DNA from 2 places in the Carnobacterium sp. ISL-102 genome. Region 2 is predicted to be linked to the other one. Evidence: riboswitches for the same ligand, from Rfam matches in the RefSeq annotation. Region 2 holds a riboswitch; the other holds the start of a gene.

Region 1 (3,428 bases), on a different contig from region 2:
TTTTTACCCAAAGCTGTGTTTTAAACTCTTTTTCAATTGGTAAATAGTGATTATTTTTATACCGTAACTCCGAAAGAACTTGGGTCAAAAATATTATTTTTTTCCAAAATTCCTTGGTAGCCTTCCCTTGAGTTAATTGATTTAAACGAGTTGGGTAAAAATGTTTTGAAAAATAACTTTCTATTTCTTTCTTTCCTTTCTCACAAAGGTAAAAATCCTCATCTGCTTTTTTTGCTTTTATCCATCCTTTGCTAATAAAAAGCTGCATCATTTCATCGTACTGTTCACGCTGTAAATATGGGAAAATTGAAAAAAAGTTTATCGCATGATAAGAATGAGCCTTAAACAAAATCGAGGCTGTTCTTTTTCCAACTAAAATATGGTAAAGCGTTGAAGGTTTAACAGGATGCTTTTTAGAATATAATGAGAGACAGAAATACTGAATATATAGCGATTGTTCCAAGATATCCACCCACATTCTGATTGCATTTAAAAAATTGATTGTAAAACATATATATTGTTAAATCTAATATACCAAAAATAACTATTTTTAGGGTATTCTTTTCTAATTTTAAAAAAATATTAATAACGAAAAGGTTAAATAGCTGGATTATTTGACAAATAGTATGAATACGTCATCAACTATGATAGAGCACACTTACCTACTTATACTAAAAATCATTCAGCCAATATTTCAAAAAAAAAAAAAAGAAACCGCAATTTCTACGGTTTCTTTTTTTATTTAAAACTAACTTTTGTCATTTGATTACGGAATAACCAAGTTTTTAATTTTGCAAAGAGTAAGATAAATACTGTGCTTACTATTGCCCCTTTTACTATATTAAAGGGTATAACACCCATTAATAAATAATCACTAATAGATCCTACACTAAAGTTTAATACTTTTAAGTATAAAGGAAGTAATAAGAAATAATTTACAAATGATAGAATAATTGTCAATGATGCAGTTCCAATCACATTTGCAAAGATAATATTTTTCGTATCATGAATTTTAGACTTCATGATCAAATAAATCGGTAACGTATAAGCGACCGAAGCGATAAAACTTGCAGTATCCCCAATCGGATATCCTGCATCACCGCCCGTTTGGATGTAGTGAAGCAATGAACGAATAAACGCGATCATTATCCCTCCAACTGGACCGTATAAAAACATACCAACCAAAACAGGAATATCACTAAAATCTACTTTTAGAAAAGTAACTCCTGGAATTATTGGAAAACCAAATGAAATCAAAATGGTTGCAAAAGCGGCTAACATAGCTATTCCCACCATTTTTTTTGTGTTACTAGTTTGCATAAAAATCCTCCTAAAAGGATTCATCAGCCTAGGCATTTCTGAGTTTATTTAAATAAAAACAATATAAAAATGCTCGTTCTAATTATCTTTAGGTAGATAACTAAACAGAGCACTTGAACAATGATACCTATTCAAATAAACTCCATCTTCTTTATCCAGACTTTACTGTCGGTACTGGAATTTAACCAGTTCAACTAAATAATGCTATTTAGTTCGTGGACTTTACCACCGGTCGGGAATTACACCCTGCCCCTGAAGACGAATCTTTATATTTTTTTTAACACTTTCATTGTATACCATAAAAGAATAAAAATCAATGATTCTATTTACTTTTAATTAGTAAATCAATCTAAATAAGGTAAATGAATAATAAATTTTGTCTGTTCGTTTACCACACTTTTTACTTCAACAAAACCATTATGCGCTTCTACTATGTTCTTTACAATGGATAACCCAATGCCTGTTCCCGTTTTATTCTCTTTCATTACCATGCGAGATTTATCTGCTTTATAGAAACGATCAAATACATAAGGAATATCTTCTTCTAAAATTCCTGTTCCATTATCGATGACTTCAATTAAAACTTCATCCATAATTTTATCTAAGTGTACCCAAATTTCTACTTTTTTCTTTTCTTTTTTTGTCAAACTAGTATGTCTGATAGCATTATTGATCAAATTTACGAACACTTGATTCATTTTATCTTCATCCATAAAATATGAATTCAAATTTGAATCGAGCTTTAATTCCATTTGGATATTATTTTTTTCGGACATAGTAGCAAACCGAGTGAATAAGTTTTTGAAAAAATCTTCAAAATAAACATCCATTTTTGTCAATTTGATAAACCCGGCTTCCATTCTAGAACTATCGAGCATTTCATTTACCATCCGATTCATTCTAATCGATTCTTCTCCAATTATTTTAGCCATTTCTTTTTTTTCTTCTTGCGTTTCAGCCACATCATCTAAAATAGCCTCACTATATCCTTGTATCATAACTAAAGGGGTCCTCAATTCATGAGAAATATTATTTATAAAATCATTTCTCATAATATCAAGCCGTTTTTCTTTTGTTATATTTTGAATGGATACTAATACACCACGTACACTTTCAAGATTTTCATCAAAAAGCGGTATCAAGGTTATTCTATAATAGTACTCTTCGATATTATTTTCATAAATTACTTTTTCAGGAAATTTTATAACAGAATCGATTCGATGCTCTAACACTTCAGGTATAACCGTTTTCATTACTTGATTTGATCGGTATAAATGTTGTAAAAACTCATCTCCAAGTGGATTAGACATTAATAAAGTTTTATCTTGGTTGTAATACAACACCCCGGTAGAAATAGAGGTCACAATATTTTCCAATAATTCTTTCTCTTGTCTAGTTGCTGCTCCCGTAACTTCCAATGACTTACCCATTTTATTCATAGCTAAAGCCAATTGAGCTAATTCATCTTTATAATTCGATTGGGCTTGTTTTGAGAAATCGTTCTTAGCATAATCATAAGCTATATCTCTTAATTGTTTTAAAGGTTTTCCAAGCCTGCGTTGGAGGTAGTAAAATAGTAAAATACCTATAATAATATAAAGAATAGCATTGATGGCTGACCATGTTTTCATTCTACTATATGTGCTGTTTAAAAATGACAAATCTCCATAAATATATAACTGACCCTCTTGATCATTAAAATTAAAATCTTGTTTTTTTAAGATATACGGTGTGTTTATCTTTCCATTAAAACTGGTTTTATCTACTATTAAAAAATTTTCATCACTCGCTAGCGCAGTTTCGAACTTGCTAGTTGCTTTGATTTGATTAAAGTTATTTAATTGTTCCTCCAAATAAATATTTGAAGAATAAATCAAGGGTTTATCATCTAATTTCACGATCAAAGACAAGTGAGGATCATAAGCTCTTGATTTGTTGATATTTTCTATTAAAAAACCTGGATCTTCTTCTAGAATACTAACTAGAGAGTTAATTGAACTTTCAAAATCGTTCATATAATTTTCTTCTATATTTTTTTTATAAATTATTCCATATACTTGCGTGGCAGTAAATAAAAAAAAACCTATAGCTAACATCGTTGCCAGCCA
Region 2 (3,428 bases):
TATCAGCCAATTCGGCGTTTTAAAGCTTGAAAGTGGTCCGCCAACGCTGGAAGATCTATTTATCCGTCACTACAAAGGAGATAGTGAGAAATTAAGCGCCACAAAGGAAGGTGTCTAATAATGGTCGCTCAGTTATTTAAAGGAACAACTCGAATCATACGACTGCTTTTTCAGCGGAATAGATTGAAAATCAGCTTGTGGATAATCGGTTTGGTTAGTGTTTCAATGGTATCCTTAACGGCCTATACAACTATATATACAGGTCAAAAAGAAATCGTTGAATTTGGCTTAACGATGCAAAATCCAGCTATGGTAGCTATGCTGGGAAAGGCTTATGAGATTGAATCATTTAATCTGGGAACAATCTTTGCAAGTGAATTATTGCTGTTTTCGGCTATTGCAGTGAGTATTATGAATATCTTGCTTGTCACCTCAAGTACGAGAATGGATGAAGAAGAAGGCCGTTTGGAACTCATTCGAGCTTTACCAGTTGGACGGTTGTCTTATTTATCAGCTGCTGCAATACTGATGGCAATTGTAAACATCTTAGTATTCATACTTCTATCGACAGGTTTAGAATTAGTTGACCAAGAAGTGTTTTATTTAGAATCTTCTTTGCTCTATAGTGCTGCTCTTGCAAGTACAGGCTTATTCTTTGCAGGAGTTGCAACGGTTGCTGCACAAGTTGCACAAACGACAAGAGGAGCGATAGCTATTTCTTTTGGAGCATTGATAACAGCTTATATCATAAGAGCAATCGGAGATGTCAGTAATGAGACATTGTCTTTATTTTCTCCTTTAGGATGGACTGTTCGAACAAATGTATTTGCTGGAAACGAATGGTGGCCGGTTATTGCTTTGGTCTGTGGAGCTACAGTTTTATTGGTAGGTGCCTTTTATCTGGATCATAAAAGAGATATCAACGCGGGGCTGCTGCCTGATCGAAAAGGAAAAATCCAGGCCTCATCTTTTTTAAAAAGCCAGATTGGTTTAACTTGGCGGTTAGAAAAAGGAACCATTATTTCATGGGCTATTGGTATTTTTTTAATGAGTATTGCTTACGGTGCCATTTTAGGAGACTTAGAAACTTACTTCTCAGACTTTGAATTGGTCCAAGGGATTTTATCAGATAGTACGACTGCTTCTATGACAGAACAATTTGTCACATTATTGATCGGTATCGTGTCTGTTTTTGCAGCTATTCCTGGCATTTCTATCTTGTTAAAATTAAAAAAAGAAGAAAGGCAAGGACGAACGGACAACTTTTATAGCCGAGCTGTTTCTCGCAATAAAATTTTGGGTAGTCGCTATGCCGTAGCTTTTTTTACAGCAATAGTGATGCAATTGTTGATTGGACTAGGGCTGTATGCTTCGGCAAGTCAAGTAATGGAAAAAAGTATTGATTTAGGGACCATTTTAATGGCTTCACTTGTCTATATTCCAGCTATTTGGGTGGTGCTGGGTTTAACGACATTACTAGTAGGAGCTTTCCCTAAGGGAGCGATTTTAGTTTGGTCCTACGTATTTTTTACCTTTTTAGTCCTTTATCTGGGCAACCTACTCGAATTTCCAGCGTGGTTGAATAATTTATCAGCTTTCTACCACATACCGCAACTTCCAAATGAAGAACTTGCTTGGTTTCCTTTGAGCACGTTGAGTATAGTAGGTATAGTTCTTTCTGGCGTCGGGTTTATAGGCTACAATAAAAGAGATATCTAACAGAGCCAAAGTTAGTTGTGGCTGCACATTTTGCTCCTTAACAAAGGTGTCAGAAAATTAAAACTGAAAAAATATTGACATATACTGTATTTCAAGATACTCTTACCTTATAAAATTAAATAGTCTTCAGGGCAGGGTGCAAGTCCCTACCGGTGGTAAAAGCCCACGAGCCGTAAGGCAGATTCGGTCAGATTCCGAAGCCGACAGTATAGTCTGGATAAAGCGAAGACAAATCGATTGCAGAAAAACTTGGATAACTGAGGTCTTATTTTAAGATTTATGGGAATCATTAGTTTATTAAGCAGCTATTAAATAGTCTTATTTAGCCATAAGTCGAAGCCCTGGATGTAAAAGTCTGGGGCTTTTTTGTGTAGAGTTGTAAAAATTGAATAGTCTTCAGGGCAGGGTGCAAGTCCCTACCGGTGGTAAAGCCCACGAGCCGTAAGGCAGATTCGGTCAAATTCCGAAGCCGACAGTATAGTCTGGATAAAGCGAAGACAAAGTTTAAAGAGTTCAAAAGTAACCGAGTACAGTGTATGCGGATTTATTTGTTGAGCCTTGCAAACAAAAATGACAAAAGCCCTGAGAATTAATTCTTTGGGCTTTTTTATTTTGAATGGAGTGAGAGTGTTGGATGAACTATATATGAGAATGGCACTGGGCCTAGCAAAAAAAGGCAAAGGCTGGACAGCCCCGAATCCCTTAGTTGGAGCTGTGATCGTGAAAGATGGAAGAATTATCGGACAAGGCTATCACGAAAAATATGGACAGCCACATGCGGAAGTAAATGCTATCGCATCAACAAAAGAAGATGTGAGCGGAGCAACGCTATATGTCACACTAGAACCTTGTTCCCATTTTGGGAAGACTCCTCCCTGTTCAGACTTACTGATAGATAAGAAAATTAAGCGGGTAGTCGTGGGAACACTCGATCCAAATCCGCTAGTTGCTGGAAAAGGAATTGAAAGGCTTCGTAAGAATGGGATTGAGGTAGTCTCGGGTCTGTTAGAAGAAGAGAGCCAACGATTGAACGAGATTTTTATAAAATACATTGTCACTAAAGAACCTTTTGTCGTTATGAAAAATGCGATGTCCTTAGATGGTAAAATCGCCACGGTGACTGGCGAATCGCAATGGATCTCTGGTGAAAAAGCTAGAAAACAAGTACATTTCCTACGACATGAATTGTCTGGAATCATGGTAGGAGTAGAAACAGTTATTAAAGATGATCCGCAATTAACTGCTAGAATTCCAAACAGCAACAATCCTGTCAGAATCGTTGTGGATAGTCAGCTAAGGATCCCGATTGCTTCAACCATATTGACGGATCAAGATAAAGCTAAAACAATTATCGCCACTACTAAAAGAGCCGACAGAGAAAAATTAATGAGCTTAAAGCAAATGGGTATTGAAGTCATCATGACCAAAGAGAAATCTGGGAGAGTAAATTTACGAGAATTAATGAGAACATTAGGTGCTATGGGTATCGATAGTATTCTGTTGGAAGGCGGAGCTACCTTAAACTTTTCGGCTTTGGAAGAAAATATTGTGGACAAAATACAAACCTATATTGCACCAAAAATAATCGGAGGAAAAAATGCTAAAACGGCTGTTGAAGGAGCAGGTATCCTATCATTAAAAAATGCTTTCCAAATCAATCGGTTGACGGCTGTGATGGTCGGAGAGGATCTGTTTTTGGAAGGATATAT

The links. Region 2 has a riboswitch for FMN ahead of ribD (bifunctional diaminohydroxyphosphoribosylaminopyrimidine deaminase/5-amino-6-(5-phosphoribosylamino)uracil reductase RibD). Riboswitches for the same ligand answer to the same signal wherever they lie in the genome.
Region 1: another riboswitch for FMN. It lies ahead of J7E16_RS02805 (ECF transporter S component); the one in region 2 lies ahead of ribD (bifunctional diaminohydroxyphosphoribosylaminopyrimidine deaminase/5-amino-6-(5-phosphoribosylamino)uracil reductase RibD).

The regions. Positions count from the first base shown of each region.
Region 1 is NZ_JAGGRF010000003.1:251,095-254,522, forward strand. It holds gene J7E16_RS02800 (YpbB family protein) at 1-463, opposite strand, end outside; gene J7E16_RS02805 (ECF transporter S component) at 739-1,320, opposite strand; FMN riboswitch at 1,461-1,584, opposite strand; gene J7E16_RS02810 (sensor histidine kinase) at 1,665-3,428, opposite strand, start outside.
Region 2 is NZ_JAGGRF010000005.1:34,106-37,533, reverse strand. It holds gene J7E16_RS05180 (ABC transporter ATP-binding protein) at 1-118, shown strand, start outside; gene J7E16_RS05175 (ABC transporter permease) at 121-1,719, shown strand; FMN riboswitch at 1,838-1,953, shown strand; FMN riboswitch at 2,108-2,222, shown strand; gene ribD (bifunctional diaminohydroxyphosphoribosylaminopyrimidine deaminase/5-amino-6-(5-phosphoribosylamino)uracil reductase RibD) at 2,365-3,428, shown strand, end outside.